DNA from 4 places in the Candidatus Clostridium radicumherbarum genome. Region 3 is predicted to be linked to each of the others. Evidence: riboswitches for the same ligand, from Rfam matches in the RefSeq annotation. Region 3 holds a riboswitch; each other region holds the start of a gene.
The links. Region 3 has a riboswitch for cyclic di-GMP ahead of ACJDUH_RS18335 (Ig-like domain-containing protein). Riboswitches for the same ligand answer to the same signal wherever they lie in the genome.

Region 1: it holds a riboswitch for cyclic di-GMP, as region 3 does, so the genes downstream of both, ACJDUH_RS12915 (OmpL47-type beta-barrel domain-containing protein) here and ACJDUH_RS18335 (Ig-like domain-containing protein) in region 3, are expected to answer to the same signal.
Region 2: it holds a riboswitch for cyclic di-GMP, as region 3 does, so the genes downstream of both, ACJDUH_RS13270 (tetratricopeptide repeat protein) here and ACJDUH_RS18335 (Ig-like domain-containing protein) in region 3, are expected to answer to the same signal.
Region 4: it holds a riboswitch for cyclic di-GMP, as region 3 does, so the genes downstream of both, ACJDUH_RS00310 (peptidoglycan-binding protein) here and ACJDUH_RS18335 (Ig-like domain-containing protein) in region 3, are expected to answer to the same signal.

The regions. Positions count from the first base shown of each region.
Region 1 is NZ_JBJHZY010000002.1:662,191-668,092, reverse strand. It holds gene ACJDUH_RS12915 (OmpL47-type beta-barrel domain-containing protein) at 1-3,453, opposite strand, end outside; cyclic di-GMP riboswitch class I at 3,536-3,630, opposite strand; gene ACJDUH_RS12910 (MFS transporter) at 3,927-5,902, shown strand, end outside.
Region 2 is NZ_JBJHZY010000002.1:738,795-744,696, forward strand. It holds gene ACJDUH_RS13250 (permease prefix domain 1-containing protein) at 1-386, shown strand, start outside; gene ACJDUH_RS13255 (DUF1659 domain-containing protein) at 588-812, shown strand; gene ACJDUH_RS13260 (DUF2922 domain-containing protein) at 858-1,079, shown strand; gene ACJDUH_RS13265 (DUF3267 domain-containing protein) at 1,164-1,706, opposite strand; gene ACJDUH_RS13270 (tetratricopeptide repeat protein) at 1,727-2,863, opposite strand; cyclic di-GMP riboswitch class I at 3,047-3,129, opposite strand; gene ACJDUH_RS13275 (MBL fold metallo-hydrolase RNA specificity domain-containing protein) at 3,507-5,045, shown strand; gene ACJDUH_RS13280 (sensor domain-containing protein) at 5,166-5,902, opposite strand, start outside.
Region 3 is NZ_JBJHZY010000005.1:148,719-154,620, reverse strand. It holds gene ACJDUH_RS18340 (leucine-rich repeat protein) at 1-1,434, shown strand, start outside; cyclic di-GMP riboswitch class II at 1,928-2,011, shown strand; gene ACJDUH_RS18335 (Ig-like domain-containing protein) at 2,042-5,116, shown strand; gene ACJDUH_RS18330 (MurR/RpiR family transcriptional regulator) at 5,224-5,902, opposite strand, start outside.
Region 4 is NZ_JBJHZY010000001.1:38,947-44,848, forward strand. It holds gene ACJDUH_RS00300 (DeoR/GlpR family DNA-binding transcription regulator) at 63-839, shown strand; gene pfkB (1-phosphofructokinase) at 833-1,762, shown strand; cyclic di-GMP riboswitch class I at 1,949-2,033, shown strand; gene ACJDUH_RS00310 (peptidoglycan-binding protein) at 2,103-5,902, shown strand, end outside.

The DNA.
Region 1 (5,902 bases), on a different contig from region 3:
ATTATTTAGGTTTTTTACAAGTAAAGCAGGAACACCATTTATTATCTCATATATATTATATCCATTTGCATAGGTTATAAAGTTCCAAGTAAGCTGAGCGCTTGTTTTGTCTAGGACATTAATGTTTACCGCCGGAGACTGCATTATAGGATAGATAATAGTTTCAGTCAGTGGATTAGATAACGCTGATTCTCCGAATCGAGTACTATAGGCAGTAATTTGATAAACATGAGTTGCTTCTGACAAATTATAAACTTTATAAGTTAAGGCTGTCCCTTTATAAATCAACTGTAATGTGCCATTTGTTACTTCATAAATACGATATTCATTAGCCCAGCTAACAGCCTGCCATGAAAAAGTAATGTTATTAACGTTTATAACAGCTGCTGATAAAGTTGGTGAGGATACTACTGGCCAAGTTAATGTAAAATTTATCGTGCTGCCAATTGGAGATTCACCAAAACGCGTACTAAATGAATCAACTTCGTAACTGTAATCACCCTGCGGCATATTAGTAAAGGTTATAGAAACTCCAGTTAAAGTTTGCTTTAATACCTTTTGTCCATCAATAATTTGATATACATTATAAGCTGTAGCATAGCTTGAAGCTGTCCATCTTAAGGTAATATCATTTCCGTTTGCTATACTATTTGTTAAGTTAGTCGGTGCCTGCATTGTTGGGAAAACCAATGTAAGGTTTATTTGACTTCCTTTTGGAGATTCACCAAAACGGGTACTATAGGAATCAACCTCATAACTGTAATCCCCTTGAGGCATATTTGTAAAGGTTACAGAAGTACCAGTTACAGTTTGTTTTAATACCTTTTGATCATTAATAATTTGGTACACTTTATAAGATGCTGCATAACTTGATGCGGTCCACTTTAAGGTAATATCATTACCATTTGCCATAGTATAGGTTAAGTTAGCTGGTGCCTGCATTGTAGGATAAACCAATGTAAGGTTTACTTGACTTCCTATTGGAGACTCACCAAAGCGTGTGCTATAGGAATCTACTTCATAACTGTAATCCCCTTGAGGCATATTAGCAAAGGTTACAGAAGTACCAGTTACAGTTTGCTTCAATATCTTTTGACCGTCAATAATTTGATACACGTTATAAGATGCTGCATAGGTAGAAGCGGTCCACTTTAAAGTAATATCATTACCATTTGCAATAGTATAGGTTAAGTTAGCTGGTGCCTGCATTATTGGGAAGAAAACAGAAAGTGATACTTGGCTTCCATCTGCTGATTCACCAAATCTGCTGCTTACTGAAGTAACAACATAAGTATGATTACCTTCAGCCACGTTAGTTAAGGTAGCTGTTGTAGATGTTACCGTAGTCTTAAGAACTAATTGATTATCAATTAACTCATAGATTTTATAACTACCAGCGTATGTTACAGGTGACCATGTTAATACAACATCATTAACATTTTGAAGCTTATATGCAAAATTGCTTGGTGCAGTCATTGTTGGAAGCACTAATGAAAAAGTAGTTTCTGCTCCAATAGGAGATTCTCCTAAAAGTGTAGATACAGAATCAACAATATAGTCATAATCACCTTCAGGCATATTAGTGAAGGTTACTGAAGTAGTAGTCACTGTTTGCTTTAAAACTGCTTGTCCATTAATAACTTGATAAATTTTATAACTTGTGGCATAGGGGGCAGCAGTCCATTTTAAATTTATGTCGTTTCCGTTTAAAATGCTATAAGTTAGATTAGTAGGTGCCTGTAATACTTGCCCATTTAAGTTAACAGTGACATTGCTGCTATCTACTGACTCTCCAAAGCGGGCAGAATATGAGTGAATTTCATAATCATATTGACCAGGCAGCATATTTGTAAATGAAACGGTTGTTCCAGTTACAGTACTTTTTAAAATTGGCACTCCATTAATTATCTGATAAATTTTATAGCTTGCTGCATAGGTGGATACATCCCAGCTTAATGTAAAATCAGTTGCATTTTTAATAGTTTGCATTACATTAGCAGGCGGCTGCATAACTGGAGTTACTAAAGTGAAGGCTATACTGCTGCCATCTATGGATTCTCCAAAGCGGGTGGAATAGGAGTGAATTTCAAAATTATAATCTCCACCAGTCATATTAGTATATGTGATAGTTGTACCAGTTAAGGTGCTTTTTAAGACTTTCTGACCATTAACAATCTGGTATACTTTGTAGTTAGTTACATAAGGAACAGTTCCAAAGCTTAAGGTAATATCATTTCCATTTGTAATACTATATGTTAAATTACCCGGTGCCTGCATTGTTGGTAGAATCAAAGTAAAGGAGGTTTGACTTCCATCTTGTGATTCACCAAAACGATCACTATATGAGCGAACTTCGTAAACATAATCACCAGCAGGCTTATTGGTGTAAGTGACTGTTGTACCAGTCAATGTACTTATTAAGGTTTCTTGGCCATTTGCAATCTGGTATACTTTGTATGCAGTTGCATAAGGAACAGTTCCCCATTTTAAGGTGATATCATTCCCATTAGCCATGGTATATGTTAAATTACCAGGTGTCTGCATTATTGGGAGAACTAAAGTGAAGGAAGCTAGACTTCCATCTTGTGATTCACCAAAACGATCACTAAAGGAGTGAATCTCATACACATAATCACCAGCAGGCATATTAGTGTAGGATATACTTGTTCCTGTAGCTGTACTTTTAAGAACCTTTTGGCCATCCACAATTTGATATATTTTGTAGGTTGCAGCATAACTGACAGCATTCCATTTTAATGTTATGTCATTACCATTAGATATAGAGTAGTTAAAATTATTTGGAGCTGTCATAATTGGGAAAGTCACTTGAACCTGTATATTTCCTGAAAGTGAAGATTCACCATAAAGTGAATTTACAGAAGAAACTGCATAGGTGTAGTTTCCTTCAGCTGTATTTGTCAGGGTATATGAGGAGGTTTTTGTTGATGCAACTAAGGTTTGCTGACCATCTGCTGTAATTTGATATACATTATAAGTCTGAGCATATTGAGAGGTTGTCCAACTTAAAACAACATCATTACCATTTTGTATTTTGTAAGTTAAATTAGTTGGTGCTGCCATAGTAGGATAAGTAATATTAGCTGAAACAGGAGCACAGGGACCAGATTCTCCAACAGCACTTAATGTTGAAACAACATAGCTAAAGGAGCCTTCTGGAAGGTTACTAAAGGTATAAGATGTTGATGTTGTAGTACCAAGTAATTTGAGCTGACCGTCAAGAATTCCATAAACATTATAACCAGTGGCTTGATAAACAGAACTCCATGTAAGTTTTACATCACTTGGTGTTGTGAGCTGAATGGAGAGATTACTGGGCGGCAGCACCGTATTATCAGTAGTTAATGCCGAAGCATATACCGATGGAAATGCAAGCTGCAATGCCAGCAGCAGTGATACAAAAAATAGAACACTGCTAAAGAAACGCTTTTTCATGATATTTTCCTACCTTTCACTGTGAAAAAGGAAAAAGATATGAATCGTAAACAAGATCCACAAGTTAAAAAAACTATGTTCTTGTGGCAACCGGCTGCCATCCACGTAAAAATATATTCGTGGTTCAGGCCCTTGGCTTTGCGTCTCATGGTTTCCCATGGTTTGCCTTTTTCACTTTATAATATATTTAGATATGCAGCTTAGTGGTTAACTAATTACACATCTATATGGAAAGTTTAATATATTTAGTAAAAGTAAACAAATAAATATTTTCAAAAAATTCAATTTTATCCAATAATATTATTGACTAATTTCCTTATTAAATTTATAATATGAACATAGTTCGTGAACAGGGTTCATACAACTATAAAAATGGTTGCATGCCTGAGATTATCAATAATAGGGAGGTTTGGTATACTATCTAACCTTTGATGAAATGACGGATTGTATTAAGATTTAGGAGGAAAGGAAGTATGTCAACAAAAACACAAATAAAAAGCAGCAAGACTAACATTAACCGCAGCTTATGGCTTATAGCTTCAGTTTATCTTTTAGGGCTATTCATGGGGGCAATTGACACAGGTATAGTAACTCCAGCAAGGACAATTATTCAGAATAACCTGCTGGTTGATGAAAAAACAGGCATCTGGATGATAACAATTTATACCCTTGCATATGCAGCAAGCATACCAATTATGGGTAAACTAGCTGATAAATTTGGAAGAAAATATGTCTATCTTACAGCAATATTTCTTTTTGGAACGGGTTCCTTATTTTGCGGTCTTTCACAAAATTTCGGAAGCTTTACAATACTTCTTGCTGCACGAGTTGTGCAGGCCATTGGTGGAGGTGGAATAGTTCCCATAGCCACTGCAGAATTTGGCACTACATTTCCGCCTGAAAAGCGTGGAATGGCATTAGGGCTTGTTGGTGGAGTATACGGAATTGCAAATATTTTCGGTTCTTCTGCAGGCAGTGCAATACTAGATATATTTGGTAAAAATAATTGGCAGTTTATTTTCTATATAAATGTGCCAATAACAATATTCATCATTATCGCCGGATTAATTACACTTCAGAATAATAAGACTGAGAACATAAGCAAGATAGATACCTTAGGAATTCTATTTCTTGTTTCTATGATATTATCACTGCTATATGGACTTAAGAATATTGATTTCTTTAATTTTAGTGAGAGTATTAAAAGTACATCCGTTTATCCATTTATAATTATATTTGTAATACTGCTTCCTTTTTTTGTCCTGGCAGAGAAGAGAGCTCAGGATCCAGTGATGAATCTAAGTTATTTTACAAATTTACGTATAGTTGTAACCTTAGTAATTAGCTTCATTACAGGAATCATTTTAATGGGGGTAATATTCATACCTCAATTTTCGGAAAATGCTGTGAGAATATCTGCAGGCAGCGGTGGATATTTTGTTATAATACTTGGATTGTTTGCAGGTGTTGGGGCTCCATTCTCTGGCAAGCTTGTTGATAAATTTGGAGCTAAAAGTATATTGATGCTGGGCTTTACCATTTCAATGGCTGGATCAGCATTTTTGATACTTGTAACAACTAAATATCCGAGATTTGCAACTGTAATAATAAGCCTTATTTTAATAGGACTTGGAATGGGCTTTACTATGGGTGCCCCTTTAAATTACATGATGCTTGAGAATACAAAAAAAGAAGAATCAAATTCAGCACTGGCTGCTCTATCCCTGATTAGGTCTATTGGAACAACTATAGCACCTGCAATTATGGTAGGTTTTATTGCTCATGCAGGAGGTGCTGTACAGGCTAGAGAATTAGCACTTTTGCCAAAAGAGATTACTGTACAACAATTGCCATATGCTCAGGAGCTTAATGAAAAGCTAACTAAGCTAAAATCGGATCCGAACATGAAGGATAAGATGGCAGACTTGCAATTTCCAGACCTTTCTTCAATGACAAAAATAGAAGTCAATATGAAGGGTGATGGCAGCTCTAAATTGCCTACTGACTTAATTGAGCTTATGAAAACTGCTGATGTAACAAATATTACCGAAAGAATCAAAACTCTTTCATCAACAATGTTCAGTAATACGACTCCTGATGTAATAGCCAAAATTCAAAATGGTGTTCAAAAGGGTATAGATGGTATTCAATCAGGTATACCTACTATGGATAAAAGCATTGCAGACCTTAAGGAAGGTGTTGATGGAGTAACTAATGGCATAATTGGAATGAATAAGGCTTTAGTAGGTATGGATACAGGAATAGCACAGATGAATAATGCTATATCTTCACAGGAAAAGGGAATTACTGAGCTTAACAGCCTTTATGATCAGATGATAAAAATGATGAATCAATCTATGGGACAGGGAACAAATACTTCAACAGGTGGAGCTATGCCTCAGGGAACTGCTCCTCAAGGTAATCCAGCTGGAACCCAGAGCTCAGGAAC
Region 2 (5,902 bases), on a different contig from region 3:
GAATAATTACAGGTGTTTGCCTCTGCATCCTATCTCCAGTTGTTGTAATCATAGCTTCCCTATTTGGCAGTAATGCCTCAACTTATGGTGCAAGCCTGCTTTTAATAATGGTAGCAGCTGCTGTATTTATCTTCATTAGAGTTGGAAGTCTATCTGATGCCTATAAAAAGCTTCTAAAAAAAGATGAATTTAGTCCTATTCGTAAACAGGAAAATAAGGTTATCGGCGCTGTAGCTGCACTAGTATGGCCTCTAGCTACCTGTGCATTTTTGGTGGCAGGTCTTGTGTTTAATCTTTGGTATATATGCTGGATTATCTTCCCTGTTACTGGCATATTATTTGGAGCCTTCAGCGCATTTTACAGCACATTAAAAACTAAGGAATAGCAGGCATTTAAGGAATATGGAACAAAATTGCAGTCGTAAAATTATATACTAATAAGAAAAATAGCTAGAATATATAAAATATGTTACATGAGCTGATGGTTTACATTAGCTCATGTTTTTTTGATTAAAAATTTTGATAATAAAATCTTTTAGTGCATATTTATGTGTGTCAAGAGAAAAGAAAAAAGGAGGTGAAGCTTTATGGCTCTTCAAAACACATTAGCACAATCTGCCGTTACTATAAGATATAAGAACGGCATAGATTCAACAGGAAAGGACATCATTAAAACTAAGAAATTCTCTAATGTGAAGGTAACTGCAACTGATCAAAATGTTTATGACACTGCAGCTGCTCTTGCAGGTCTTATGGAATATGAGCTAAATGACATTTTAAGAAGCAATGATTGCTTTCTTATTAATGGCTAGTTCCATAAAACCATCACCTTAATTTAATGAAAGGGGGAAAATGATATGGCTGAAAAAACTTTAGTTATGACATTCTTAAATAGCTCAGGTTCAAAAGCAAGCATTTCACTTCCTGGTGTAAGAGATAATGTTACACAAGAAGAAATATCTGCTGCTATGGATGTTATAATTACAAAGAATATATTTCAATCTTCAGGTGGAGATTTGATAACCAGACAAGCTGCTCAGATAACTGAGAAGAATGTTACCACACTGGAAGTTAGATAAGAAAAAGGGGTACGCTGTACCCCTTTTAGTTTTGTGCCTAAAATGTTTATTGAGAACCTAATGGTATCACCTGCTCAAATGCTGTTAGGCCATTATACGGATAATTAAGCTAGGTACGAAAGTTGCTACCGCTATTCCGTAAAGCAAATCCAGCCAAACAACTGATCCCATGGCGCCAATATAGATTAAAAATACAATAGGTGCACCTAAAATCTTTGAAAGTAAGGGAGTCTCCTTATCTTTAACTGTATTCCAAAGACTTTGTGCATCTCCTGTGCTTGGAAAGGAATGCATTGCTATTGAAACCCCAAGCCAAATTAGAAAAAAGTCTAAAATATTGGTACCTGTAAATTTATCACCAAAATATAATATTGGTATTGCTGCTGGAAGCGCAATTAATGCTCCCAAAATAGTATTTATAAGGAATGGTCCAATTCCTATCAAGATTTGCTGAAATGAACTTTTAGGCCTTTCATGTATCACATATCCTGCAGGATTACCTACCCTTATATAGCAAACATCAAGAACAGCAACCCTACATATTCTGCAGAATAATTGGTGAGCAATTTCATGAACTATAACCCCAGGAAAAGTTAAAATTGTTATTATAAATCCAGGTATAAGCATTTTTTCATTCTCCTTTTATCCTAAATTTGCTTTTGCCATTGCAAAGTGCCATCAAAAATTGATTTCAGCAGGTTATCAGTATATTTATCTGTATTATTCGAATTCTGATAAATTTTGTAGTATTTATCTCTTTCACTAATTAAATTATTATAATGATAAGCTAATGCAAGATTTGCAGTTACAGTTGCATCCTGACTATCTAAATTATATGCTGTTTTAGCATATTCAAGGCCTTTAGCATTATTTCTTCGTTTCAGCTCGATCTTAGATAGTGTTATAAGAGCACCTACATCTTCAGTATTATGCTTAAGAACCTTATTACAATACTCTACACCTTCATCGTACTTACCTAGTTCCCTATAAGTAGCAGCCTGAAGAAGATATCCTGCATAAAAATCAGGATAATTACTAATTACTCTAGACAAAACTTGACTTGCTTCATTAAAATTTTTCATATCAAAATATAAATTTGCAAGGTAATAAGCACCATATACCTCTTTAGGATTTTTATCCACAATCGGCTTAACTATATTCACAATATCCTCAGTCTTAGAATTCTGCAGGTTTTTTATTTTATCATATAATTCACTGCTTGGATTATAATATGTATCAAGCTTACTGGTTGTTGTATTAACTTCATCAACTAATTCTTTTTTCATTTTTTTATTAGATGGCGATTCACCTGTAATCTGATCAAATACCTTGTATGCTTCCTCTATTCTTTCATCTTCATAATATGATACATATAACCTTACTAATGCCTTATCGGATTCTGGATGCTCCTTTAATGCATTTTCATAATGATAAATTGCTGTAGCATATTTTGCAGCTTTTTCGGCTTGAAGTCCTCTTTCATACTCAACTCCTGAGCTAATACTTTTTGGAAACTTCCATAGAGAAAAAAGTATAACTAAAATGATAAATAAAGAAACCAACTTTATTTGTTTAGGAATAGGTCTTCTAGAAAGCTTGTCCCTACATTCCTTACATAGTTTTAGGTTATACCCCTCCTCAATATCCAAATTCCCACAGTTCTTGCATCCCCAAAAATTATCCGTAGGGTCCTCATTAATTCCATCAGAAGACTCTTCCGATGCCTTCTGCTCTTCTACTGAAGCCCTAGTATCATCATTCCCGTGTTCGTTCTCCACACTCATTTAAATAACATCTCCTTTTCTAAATCATATGTGCAAATAAGATGGTTTAAACCTAAAAAGTATAAAACTTGCCCAATAACTAAATTGTAAATCACACCATATAGAAAATAATGTGTTTGATTAGATGTTGAACCCATAAATGAGCATAGATAAGGATAATCACGACATGAAAAAAAATCCTACTTAGGAAGCCCGGCTGTCATAGAATATTCCTTAGACCCGCAGCTTTGCGTCTTTACCTTTCGATAAATTTGCTATTATCTATGGACTTTATGTAAAATTAATGAATTTTTTGTAATATTTTAGGCTTATATTTAACATATTACCATATATATCTTGTAAAATAAATACTATTTAGAGAGGTTAAGTATTAGAAAAACTATTATTTCTTCTCACTATTTTGATACATAACAAAAATTAATAATTGTTAACATTTAAACTTTATTAACTATTGAAAAAATTCTCATAAAATAATATACTAATATAAACCTAATTCAATTAAAAATTTATACAATCCAACAGGGGGCAAACAATTAATAATTGTTTTGGCATAAATCCTAAATGGACTTTTAGGGTAATCTAGTTCATAACAATGGACGTGTTAAGTTTACCCCACCAGAATAAGAAATACGGGAGGGATATTATGAATTTAGAATTTTATGGTGCAGCTGGCTGTGTTACAGGTTCTTGTCACATTTTAAATGTAAACGATAAGAAAATACTTTTAGACTGCGGCATGTATCAAGGTAAAGATGAGAAGGAAAGAGGAGGAAACGAATTCTTTAACTTCAATCCTAAAGATATAGATTATGTTATCTTGTCTCATGCTCATATTGACCACAGCGGCAGAATTCCACTTTTATATAAGCAGGGCTTTAAAGGCCAGGTTTTATGCACTGAGGTTACAAAGGATCTTTGTAGTGTTATGCTTCCTGATTCAGGACACATTCAAGAAATGGAAATCGAATGGAAAAACAGGAAAAGGATGAGGCAAGGTCTAAAGCCTCTTGAGCCTCTATATACTGCTAAATTAGCTGAACTGTCCATGTATTTATTCTATGGTCATTCTTATGATGAATGGGTAGAGGTGTTTGAGGGTTTTAAAATTAGATTCAGAGATGCAGGTCATTTGCTAGGATCTGCAATGGTTGAACTTAGAATTAAAGAAGCTAATAAGGATGAAATAAAGTTAGTTTACAGTGGTGATATTGGAAATAAGAATATTCCTATAATAAAGGATCCTACCTTAATAGAAGAAGCAGATTACGTTATAATGGAAACAACTTATGGAGATAGGCTTCATGATAATATTAATTCTGAGTTCGAGCAGCTTGTACAAATAATTAATGATACCTTTAAAAGAGGCGGAAACGTTATTATACCTTCCTTTGCAGTTGGGAGAGCTCAAGAAGTCATTTATGCATTAAATAGATACATTGAGAGAAAGCTTTTAAAGGATTTAACAGTATATGTGGATAGTCCTTTGGCATCTGAGTCTACAAAAATCTTTAAAAAATACAGTGACTACTATGATGATGAGGCTATTAAAATTGTTAGAGAAGGCATTGATCCTTTGGACTTTGATGGACTAACCTTTACAAAATCTCCAGATGAATCAGCAGCTATTAATAAAATTCAAAGTGGTGCTATAGTTATTTCTGCAAGCGGCATGTGCGAAGCTGGTAGAATAAAACACCACTTGAAACATAATTTGTGGAGAAAAGAATGTTCTATAGTATTCGTAGGGTATCAAGCTGTTGGAACCCTTGGCAGGACGATACTTGATGGCGCTAAAACAGTAAAATTATTTGGTGAAGAAGTTGCTGTTAATGCACAAATTCATGTACTGCATGGCTTATCCGGTCACGCTGATAGAAATGGACTTTTAGAGTGGGCACAAGGCTTTAAGAATAAGCCTAAGGAGATACTACTTGTTCATGGTGACAGAGAAGCACAGGTAAGTTTTATGGAGTTATTGAAATCAAAGGGTATTAAAACAAGAATTATGCAGCTTGGTGATAAATATTATCTTGAGGAAGGTCTTGTTAAGAACAAAGAGATTATTGCCTCTCCTACAAGTATTAAAGAAAGAATACTAAAACTTCTTGATTCCATAGACGATGTAGATTCCATGGATAAAGATGCCTTAACTAAGGAGTTAAATAAGATTATTAACGGATAATAAAATTAAGGGACGATATTCCTGCTATAATTTAGCATGGATATCGTCATTTGTTTTCTGCGGCTTGAAGGTTTTTTCCATGTGGTAGAGGGATGTTTCTAGTGCTATACTTATGTGGCACTAGAAACGTCTCTCTGTCACATAAACCTTACATAGTTTACTTAATTTCTTTTCAAAATCTTTACAGGACAAGGGCTTACCGTATAGAAAACCCTGTGCCTTATCACATTCATGCTGCTTAAGAAAGTTTAGTTGATTAATACTTTCTACCCCTTCTGCAACTACTTCAAGACCCATATTATGGGCAAGCTCGATTACTGCCTTTGTTATTATTTCATCCTTTGTATCAATATTAATATTATTAACAAAGGACTTGTCTATTTTTAATGCATCTATAGGTAATTTTTTTAAATAATTTAAAGAAGAATAGCCTGTTCCAAAATCATCTAGTGAAACATGTATATTCATTTCTCTAATTTTGTTTAAAACATCTATTGAGAAATCAAAGTCCTTCATTATTATACTTTCTGTAATTTCAATTTCTAAATACATAGGATCTAATTTTGTTTCTTCCAGTACGGCCTTAATTGTCTCTAATAAGTCTTCCTGTTCAAATTGTTTTGCAGAGAGATTTATTGCTACTCTTAATGGAGGATAACCTTTACTTTGCCATTCTTTATTTTGTCTGCATGCTTCATATAATACTTTGTTTCCAATTGGTATAATAAGCCCCGAAGCTTCTGCAATATGAATAAATTTATCCGGAGATATCATCCCCTTTTCCGGATGAATCCAGCGTATTAAAGCTTCCATGCCATCCACTTCATTAGTTTTTAAATCTATCTTAGGCTGATAAT
Region 3 (5,902 bases):
GATATTACATTGTATGCAAAATGGACAGCTGACCAGATAATAGAACAGCCTGCAATAAATTATACTGTAACATTTGACAGTGAAGGTGGAAGTGCTGTAGGAAGTGTACAAGCAGATAATGATACTTTAATAACAGCACCAATAGAACCAACAAAATCAGGATATACCTTCGCTGGCTGGTATAAAGAGGCTGAATGCTTAAATGCATGGAACTTTGGAACTGATAAAGTAACAACAAATGTAACATTGTATGCAAAATGGACAGCTAAGCCAGTAACGGGGGTAAATTTAAATAAAACTACCGTAAACTTAAAAATAGGTGAATCAACAAGCCTTGAAGAAACAGTAAATCCCACAGATGTACTAAATAAAGATGTGACTTGGTCAAGCAGCAATACATCTGTAGCTATAGTTGATAATACAGGAAAAGTATCAGCCATAGGAAAAGGCGCAGCTACAATAACTGTTAAGACTATTGAAGGTGGATACATTGCTAACTGCATTGTTAACGTAGTTGATAGAAATATAGAAGTTTTATCATTAATAGGAAGCAGCAGATATGATACAGCTGTCAAGTTAAGTCAAAGTCAATTTAGTACTACAGATACTATAATAATTGTAAATGGAGGAGCTATGGCAGATGGATTAGGGGCTACACCACTAGCTAAATACAAGAATGCTCCACTGCTACTGACAGAAACAAACTCTCTTACGGATTCAACTATAAATGAGATAAAGAGATTAAAAGCTAAGAAAGCTATTATAGTAGGGGGAACTGGTGTAGTTAGTGATAATGTAAAATTTGAGATTCAAGCTTTAGGATTAACTGTTGAAAGAATCAGTGGAAGTGATAGATATAGTACATCTTTAGAGGTTGCAAAATATATAGACAAGAATTGTTATAATGTAAGCAAAATAGTTATAAGCAATGGCTATGGTGAAGCTGATGCTTTATCCATTGCACCTGCTGCAGGTAGAGATAATATGCCTATAATATTGGTGGAAAAAGACAATATTTCAACAGCTACTTATAGCTGGCTAAGTTCAAAGAATATAGAGAATGCATACATTATAGGTGGCACTGGAGTAGTATCTAATAATGTACTTAATAGTATTGATGTAATTGTTTCCGGAGATATAAGAAATAACAGACTAGGTGGAAAAAATAGATTTGAAACAAACTCATTAGTTATAGATAAGTTTTATGGAAGCGTTATAGATAAGACTTATATAGCAAAGGGATATGAGCTTATAGATGCTTTATCAGCAGGATCAATTGCAGCAATTAATACTTCTCCAGTAGTACTGTCAGACAATGATTTAGATACGAGTCAAAAAGCAGTAATTGGTAAAAGATATGGTAATATTATAATAAGGACTGGTGGAGGGATTTCAAACACCGCTGTAGATTCATTAATACAATGTCTACAATAAAATAATATTTAAGTTTAAACTTGAAAATAAAGTGAATGTAGGAACACGTAAAAGGTATACAAAAATTCAAAAATAAAACGGGGAACCTCATTTATTAGTAGTTATGGAGAGTCTTACTACTAATAGATGAGGTTTTTAAACTATATTTACAATTAGATGTCCGTATTTGAAATATATTGTTGAAATTTATATTATTACAATTATTGAGAATTAATGGAATATTCAGTATAATTGTATTTAAAACAGCTTGACTTATATTATTTGGCTAGTTAGAGCCTCTACTATAGATTAGAAATCAACAAATTAGATAAAGGTTTGCTTTCTTTGTAGAAAATTATTATAAATTTATCTTGAGATTCTAATATTGTATAGCTTAGCAAGCTGAATGTAAATACAAGCTATGATATTACAAAGATGGAGGTGATTTTGCATAATATTAGACTTTTATCTCTAATACTGCTGATAAGAAACTAATGCTCGTGTAGGAAGTTTCTTAAATTAGGGGAGCTGAGAAGTGCGGTCTGTATCTGGACACTTGGGCCTCATGGAGCTAATAGTGTAACCTCCCCTCTTAAAAAACAAAATTATTTTAAGAGGAGAAAATTTTATGAACAAGAAAAAACTTATTTCAATTTTTACAGCCTTGGCAATGACCGCAAGTTTATATACACCTACCTTTGCTGCTAATGATAATCCACCACCACCAAATATTGAACTTGCTGCTTCTGAACAGAGTGGTAATGTTGTTAAGGCTGCTCAAGGAGCAACTGTGAATTTTTCTATCAAAGTGTCAATCCCAAGTGGTTATAATTTATCATCAACAGTAACGGTGAATACAAACTACCACATTACCAAATCAGGTACTCCTACGTCATCTGTACCTTCATCTGCTTTAACATTTAATACTAATACTGATACCACGCAAACTGTGGCTGCCACTGTAACTGTGGACAATGATGTACCTGTTGGAAATGTAGTTATTCCAATTACTGTAATAATTACTAATGCAAATCCCAATAGTGGTAAGGCTCAAATTGTTAATAATATAGTAGATATTTTTACTGTAAATGTCCAAGCAGGAGATACGACAGCGCCAGTAGTAACTATTTCAGCTCCAATAAACAATGGTTACTACAATGCAACAACATTACCAAATTCACCTATATATAGTGTTGATGAAGCAAATAAACACACTGAGGAAATTACTGGATGGGATACTACTGAAGGTACGCATACAGTTACCGTAACATCAACTGATGCCGCAGGTAATATAGGCAGTGCAAGTGCTATATATACAGTTGATAAAACTGCTCCAACAATATCAACTGCTATAGTTGATGGAGGAATTTATAATGCAGACACTCTGAAAGGTATAATTCAGAATGGTGGAGGAAAATACTATACTGTTCAAGATGCTAATCTTGACCCTAGCCAAGTATCTGCATCAGATTTAACTTATACAGAAGGGGATTATACAGCTACAATTACCGCTACAGATAAGGCTGGTAATTCTACAACCAAGAATATTAATTATACAATTGATAATACTGCACCATCTATATCCTTTAATTTTGATGATAATGGATTCTATAATTCTACATTTAAGGGTTTTAATCCATATTTTAATATTAAGGATGCACATCTTGACGAAAATTCTGTGAATGCACCTGCTCTTAATTTAGAAGAAGATAATCACAGTGTCACAGTGAGTGCGTCAGATTTAGCAGGAAACTCAAATAGTGCATCTGCTTCCTATACAGTGGATGATACTGCTCCAACTGTAACTATCAAACTGGACTCTGATAAGTTTTACAATAAAGCAGCCTTAGATACACTGGGAGATTACTACACAGCATATGATATCAATCTACTTAAAGTTGAGGCTTCTTCTTTGGAAAAGAGCACAGATGGTACACATTCAGCCACTGTAACTGCTGTAGACAAAGCAGGTAATATTACTATAAAGGCTAGCAGCTATACTGTAGACAATACTAAACCTGTAATTACATTTAATAAAGAGCTTGTAAATGGAGGGTTCTATAAATCAAGTGCATTAAAAGACATTAAGGATAGCTTCTTTACTGCAACAGATGCTCATTTAGATTTAAGTAGTGTTACTGTAGTGTCTTTAAATTTAACAGAAGGAACACATACGGTATCAGTATCAGCTAAAGACCTGGCAGGAAATGAGGAAACAAAAGATATTACTTACACTATCGATGACACCGCACCTGAAGTCAACTTTAATATTAAAGATGGAAGTTTCTTAACTACAAAGAGTTTAATTGAGCTTCTTGATGGAAAAAGCTATTATACTGCAACAGATAATATTGGAGTTGTAAGTCAAGTAGCAGACCAATTGCAAACTTCAGAGGGAAATTGGACATTAAGTGTAATAGCTAAGGATGCTGCAGGTAATGAAACTAAAAAAACTGTAACTTACACAGTAGATAATACACCTCCAGTTATTATTGCAAATTCCTTTGCTCATAAATACTATAAATCAACAGACCTACCGGAACTTGGTTTAACTGTTACTGACAATTTGGATTCAAATCCTAATTATAATACTCCTGAACTTTCAAGAGAAGCAGGGCTTCATAATTACACTATTACAGCAACAGATGCAGCTGGAAATAGCAGCGAAAAGGAAATCCAATATTTCATAGATGATACTAATCCAACTGTTACAATAAGTAATCCAGTAAATGGAATGTCCTATAAGTCAAATGAGTTGCCTGATTTAAAATACACAACAACTGATAATTCAGATTCTGGATTGGTCATAAAAGCTGATTCTTTAGATAAGACAGAAGGAATCCATACAATAACAGTTACTGCTACTGATGAAGCTGGAAACGTTGGAACAGCTAGTGTAACTTATACAGTTGATGATACACCTCCAGTTATTACTGGTGCACCAACTACTAGTCCAAATACTGCAAATTGGTACAATAGTGACGTAAAAGTTCATTTTACCGCTAGCGATGCTTTATCAGGAATTGCAAGTGTAACACCTGATCAGACAATATCAACTGAAGGTAGAAACAAGTCAGTAACAGGAACAGCAACTGATAAGGCTGGAAACAGTGCATCATATACTGTATCAGGAATAAACATAGACAAGACAGCACCTACTATAAATGTTGAAGATGGTGGTACCTACACACTTAATCAGGTTGTAGCATGGACTTCTTCTGATGAGTTATCAGGATTAGCTACACCATCCAGCGGAACAATTGATACAAGTAAAGTAGGCCTCAGAACTCAATTAATTATAGCTAGAGATAATGCAGGCAATACTATAGAAAAGACTATATCCTATACAGTTAAATATGCGTTTGGTGGAATACTTCAGCCAATTAATCCAAATGGTACTAGTTTATTTAAGCTAGGTAGTACAGTACCGGTGAAATTCCAATTGAAGGATGCTACTGGAAACTATGTTTCAACTGCAGCAGCTACATTATCAATTGCAAGAATGACCGATAGTGTTGCAGGGACTGATGAAGAGGTCGTTTCTACAAGTGCTGCAACTACTGGAAATGCATTTAGATATGATTCAACAGCTAATCAATATATATTTAATTTAAGCACTAAGAATTTAGAAAAAGGTACGTATAAATTAACTATTAACTTTGGTGGTTATACATCTGAACCAATACAAATAAGTCTCAAGTAATTAAATTAGAGATTTATTAAAGGCAATAGCATATAAAATAAAAAAAGCAGCCTCCAATTCACTGGTGGCTGCTTTTTTCCTATTTGAGTATTTAACTTTTGTGTTAATTAGAATCTCAATTTGTTTACCAATTGTCGTGAAGTCATTATATTTTTCTTGTGTTCATCTAATTTATCTGAAATTATACCTAAATATAATAAATCTGTTAAAATTAAAGACGAATTTCTTGATGAAACAGCGGCAAGTCTGAGATCCTTTTCTTGAGACGGTACATATAATACTAAATTTGAAAATTTCAATAGTGGACTTTTTATAAACTGTGTTATTGAAATTGTTGTTGCACCTTGATTTTTTGCCTGTTCCATTGCAATATTTATTTCTTTTGTGTTTCCGCTGTAGCTAACCGCAAGAGCAACATCCTCTTTAGAGATATAAGTTGTTGCTGCTAATTGCATATGGAAGTCGTTAAAAAACACTACATCAAAACCAACACGAGATAACTTTTGTGCTAAATCATAACAACAAATTCCAGAACTACCTAAACCGTATAAATAAATACGTCTGGCATTTTTCATAGCCTGAACTGCATCATTCAAGGTTTCAATTCTTAAAAGCTTGTATGTCTGATCTACAACAGAAGTATCAGATGACTTTGACTTTTTTACTATTGTCTTTAAAGAGTCGTTTTGACAAATTTTTTCGGAAAATAATGGAATTTCTTCGGTGTTATCCTTTGCAAGATCTATTTTTAATTCACTAAATCCGTTATATCCAAGTTTTTTTGAA
Region 4 (5,902 bases), on a different contig from region 3:
TAACAAATAATCATAAATAATCACACATGAGCATAAATAATTAATGAAAAGAGCTGTTGTGCATGTTTTCTGAAGAAAGACAAATTAAAATATCAGAGCTGTTAAAAGAAAAAAGCAGTATTAAGGTAAATGAATTATCAAATGTTTTTAAGGTATCTGAATCAACAATTAGAAGAGATCTGCAGGAAATGGAAGCGAAAGGATTCTTGGCGAGAACTCATGGTGGAGCAGTAAGTAAGGAAAAAGCTATTTTTGAGCCTAGCTTTAAAGAAAAAGAAGATAAAAGGTATATTGAAAAATTATATATTGGTAAAATAGCTGCAGCCATGATTGAGGATGGAGATACAATAATACTGGATTCAGGAACTACAACACTGCAGCTGGCAAAGTGTATTAAAGCTAAGAATATTACTGTAATAACAAATTCCATAGATATTGCCTCAGAGCTTTCTAATAGAAACGATATAGAGATTATTGTAACTGGGGGAGCCTTTAGAATAACTACAAGAGCTTTAGTTGGACCAATTTCAGAAGGGGTATTAAAGAATTTTAAAGTGGATAAGGCCTTTATTGGGGCAAATGGCATATCTATTAAAGAAGGTATTACTACTCCTAATCTTCTGGAAGCTCATATGAAAAGGGAAATGATGAAGGCAGCCGGCAAGGTTATATTAGCCGCTGACAGCTCCAAGTTTAATCAAGTAAGCTTTGCAGTAATAGGTCCAGTTACGGCCGTCGATTTAATAATTACAAATTCTGATTTAAATGAAAATGTTGTTAAGGAATATAAAGACATAGGAGTTGAAATTATTAAGAAAGGGAATGAAGAATTATGGTAATTACAGTTACTCTTAATCCTGCATTAGATAAGACTTTAACCATTGACAATTTTAATTTAGGCATAGTAAATAGAGCAGGAAGCATCAGATATGATATTGGGGGCAAAGGTATTAATGTTTCTAAGGTATTGAAAAATTTTAATATTGATTCGGTCTGCACAGGCTTTTTAGGCGGGGTTTGGGAGAATTATTTTCAGGATGAACTTAAGAAACGAAAAATTGACACAAGCTTTGTTCATATAGAAGGAAGTACAAGGACAAACACAAAGGTAGTGGATTCAATAAACAAGGTTTATACTGATATAAATGAGGCAGGCCCAGAAATAACTAATGAAGAATTAAACTGTTTTTTAGAAAAATTTGAAGCACTTTGTAGTAAAGGTGACATTGTGGTGCTTTCTGGGGGAGTAAGCGCTTCCATTCCTATAGACATTTATGGAAAACTAATAAAGCTTGCAAAAAAGAAGGGCGCTGTTACAGTACTTGATGCAGATGGAGAGCTTTTAAAGCATGGATTAAAGGAGAAACCTGATTTAATAAAACCAAATATCCATGAACTTCAAAAGTTAATGGACTTTCAAAAGGAAGATGAGGAAACAGTAATTAATGCAGCAAAGCAGCTTATTGAAACCGGGGTGAAAAAGGTGTTGGTATCCTTAGGGGAAAAAGGAGCCATTTATGTTACTAAAGCTGGTATAAATTCCTGTGAAGGCTTAAAGGTAAATGTAAAAAGCACTGTTGGAGCAGGAGATTCCATGGTAGCTGCCCTTGTTTACAGCTTAATAAACAGCTTAAGTGATGAAGAAACACTTGCCTTTGCCAATGCCTGCGGAGCGGCATCTGTTGAAACGGAAGGGACAGAGGCTTGTTCATTAGAGGAAGTAAATAAATTAGTACAAAAGGTTAAGATTAGGCATATATAGATTAATAATTGTATATTTAAGTAATATTTATAAGGACTTGTGAACTATTTTTTAGTGTAGTTTCACAAGTCCTTTTATTATAAGAAATGGAATTAAATAAAAAGTATTTATATTTTTACTAATTTATGTTAACATATAGTTAATGCTCTAAAAGTTGACAATTTATTCAATAATTTAACAAATTAACATAGAAAATGGCAAATTTATCGAAAGATAAAGACGCAAAGCTGCGGGTCTAAAGGAGAAATCCTATGACAGCCGGGCTGCCTAAATGGAACCTATTTTTCATTTCTAATATCACGTCTTTGCCTTTGTCTATGGAATTAATCAGGGGGTTATCATGAAAAAACAAAATCGAATAAGAGGTTTAAGTATCTTGCTTACTTTCTTATTCTTTCTCAATTCAAGCAGCACTGTATTTGCAGCTGCTGCAAACACCATAGCAAGCATTCCTGTAAAGGGTGAATACTATGGAAAGGACATAAATCAAAATACAGATAAGGTTAATGTATTGCCGCAGGACACTTCTAAAGCGGTGAAAGCTCTTAGAAAACCACAGGTAAACAAAGCACAAATAAAATCGAATTACAGTAAAGACAAGGAAAAGTTAGAAAAGAGAACAGAGAATAGTAAAACCTATAAGCTTGATGCAAACCATGACGTAACAGAGGTATATCTTGATAAAATACATTACAAAGATAAAAATGGGAACCTTCAAGATATAGATAATACTCTTGTAGGAAAAGGAAAAAGTAGTACAGAATACTATGAAAATAAAGCTAATGACTTTACGACTACCCTTCCTGCCTTAATGGATAAGGATAATGGGGTAACCATGAGCAAGGACGGATATTCCCTAACCCTATACCCTTATGAGGGCGACTTTAGTAAAAGTGCAGTAAATGAAAACGCTATACTTTTTAATGATGTATTTGAAGGTATAGACTATCAATATACAGTACAGAACACGAGTTTAAAGGAAGATATAATACTAAATCACTATGTGGATAAAAATGAATTTAAATATTATATATCAGCAAAAGGTTTGACATTAAAAGAAGAGTCAAATACAATAGCGGCTTATGCAAAGGATAATGACAAGCCTCTATTCATTATAAATGCACCTATAATGACAGATGCCGCAGGAAAAGTTAATACTGATCTTCAAATTCATCTAGATAAGAAGCTCTTCGGTAAAGACATTATTACTGTAACAGCAAATAAGGAATGGCTTCAAGATAAGGAAAGAGCTTATCCAGTAAAAGTGGATCCAGATATTGAAGCAATAACTAACATACAATCAACTCACGTTGAGGAATCCAACCCTAGTGAAAGATATTTTGGGAATGGCTTCTTATATGTAGGTAATGAAACTGGGGAATTGTCTAAAGTACCGGGTGGTTTGGGACATACCCAATCATATTTAAAATTTCCAGTGAATATAACTCAAGACAAGAAAATAGTTTCAGCTACTTTAACTTTATATAGATATACAACTGGAACAGATGCTGCAAGAAATATTCAGCTTTGCAGCTTGGACCAACCAGTGGATTTAGTTGGCATGAGCTGGAGCAATAGACCAATGGAATATACTAAGGTTGATACGCAGTCTGTTTCTGGTAATGCAACAAAAAGCAGTCCTCAACCAGTAGTTTGGAACATAACAAGCTTAGTGCAAAAATGGGCATTAGGTGCTCCAAATAATGGTGTAACTATTAAAACAGAAAATGATAACGATCCACCAGAAACTTTCTCTGGTGGTGTTAGTAATAACTGGTGCCAAGCTGCACCTTATGTTGAAATCACATCTGAATATAACAATCCTGTAGATACGCAGACTCCACTTGATTCTCCAAAAGTAAACCTAAGACCCTTGAGCAGGCATACAAGTGATGGTTTATTAGCTCTAGATGGAGTATTTGCAGACGGTATAGCAAAACCTGGCTCAGCAGTAACCTACAGCTTAGAAGATGAAAGTCAATCTTATACTGGTACTGTTGATGCAGGCTACTCCTATAAGTATCCTAATAGCGACTTGCTTACAGGGACGCCTTACAGCGGCAGCATCTATAAGGATATAGTAAGTAATTGGCAGGCTTCAAATATTTTTAAAGGTTATTCCTTCAACACTTTATATAGCATTAAGGCTGTTGCAGAATTAAATGGAGTAAGCGGTGCACCAGGGTACAGCGATAGTTTTCAAATTTATCAGGTACAAGCTAAGGATACAATTCCGTATATAGCTAATTTCTATGGTGTACCTGCAGCTACTATTGAGAAGGATAACAGTGTTAGAGACAGCCTTCTTATAGAAGGAAATACATTGTTTATTAGAAATCCTATGAAAAATCAAGGCAAAGCTTACACCCCTGCACCACTTAGTGATGAAAAAAAGAGGGAAATAGATAGTGCCCTTATGGGCAGAAACAAGCACTGCGTATATGGCTTTGAGCCTATAAACCTTATTACAGGAAACTTCTACTATAATGCAGTAGATGCTTCTGCAAGTGATTATAATGGGGATTTCTCTATTATAAGAACTTATAATGCCAAGGGAGAGCCACACGATGGCTACTTTGGAGTAAAGTGGGATTTTAATTTTAATAAGTCCTTATCTCAGCTAAAAGATGGTACAATCATTTTCAATAAAGGGGATGGAAATGCTAATTACTACAGACCAAATGGTGATGGAAGCTATAATGGTCCTGTTGGTGATAATCTTAAGCTTACCTTAGTACAGGATGAAGCTATGCCTAGCATAGGTTATAAAATATCCGATGGACTAACAACTATGCTATTTAACAAAATAGGGCTATTAGCTTCAGAAGCTGATGTAAAGGGGAATGCAACTAAGCTTACCTATGATGAGAACTATAAACTAACTAGCATAACAACTCCTTCAGGTAAAGTATTTGGTATTGCTCTAGATGGACAGGGAAGAATAAGTACAATTACTCTTCCAGATACAAATACTCTTCATTACAGCTATGATGATAACGGAAACTTAATTTCCTTTGTAGATGCCAAAGGCGGGGAAACAAAATATTTTTATGATGAAAAATCCAGGATGACTTATTTTACTGATCCTAAGGGAAATAAGGTAACCTCCAATGTTTATGACAGCGAGGACAGGGTAGTCAATCAAACAGATGCGGAAGGAAAGACAATTACAATAAATTACTATGATGGCTATAACGAAGCTCTTGATGCCAACGGGAACAAAACACAATATTATTATGACTCAAGTTATAGAATAACAAAGGTCGTAAATCCTGATGGCACTGTAGAGCTTACAACCTACGATGATAATAATAACGTAAAGACTAAAACTGATGCCTTAAAACATACTACTACCTTTGAATATGACAGCAGAGGCAACAAAACAAAGGAAATACGCTTCGATGGAAAGGTCCAGTCCTACCAGTATGATGTAATGGATAATATGACCTCAATAACTGACTATTCAGGAAATACTTCTACTATGACCTATGACACAAAAGGAAATCTTTTAAAGCTACAAAAACCGGAAAATAATAGCTATAGCTTTAATTATAATGATAATAATCAAGTTTCAACCATGGTGAATCCTGAAGGAAAGGTAACAAGCTATTATTATAATGGTGCAGACCTATCTAAAATTGTGGATGCAAAGGGAAATGCCTATAAGTACTATTACAATCCAATGGGAAAGGTTATAAGCATTGAGGACCCATTAGGTAAAATAACTAGAATGTCTTACAATGAGAGCGGTCAGGAATTAAGTACCTTACTTCCAAATGGTGCTAATTTAACCTATGGCTATGATATTAATGGAAATAAAACATCAATTACAGATGGGAATAAAAAAGTCACAGCTTTTGAATACGATAAATTAAACAGGCTTTTTAAGGTTACAGATGCCTTAGGAAACCTAACTCAATATTTTTATGACGGCAATGGCAACATGATTGAAGAGCTTAATCCTAGAGGCGGCAAGAAGCAATATGAATATGACAGCTTAAATAGACTTGTAAAAGTAATTGATGAGGGTCAGGGAGTAACAACCTATGAGAGAGATGCTCTTGGGAATATTATTTCTTCAACAGACCCTACTGGGAACAAATCCACCTTCACCTATAACTATGCTGTTAATAAAATAGA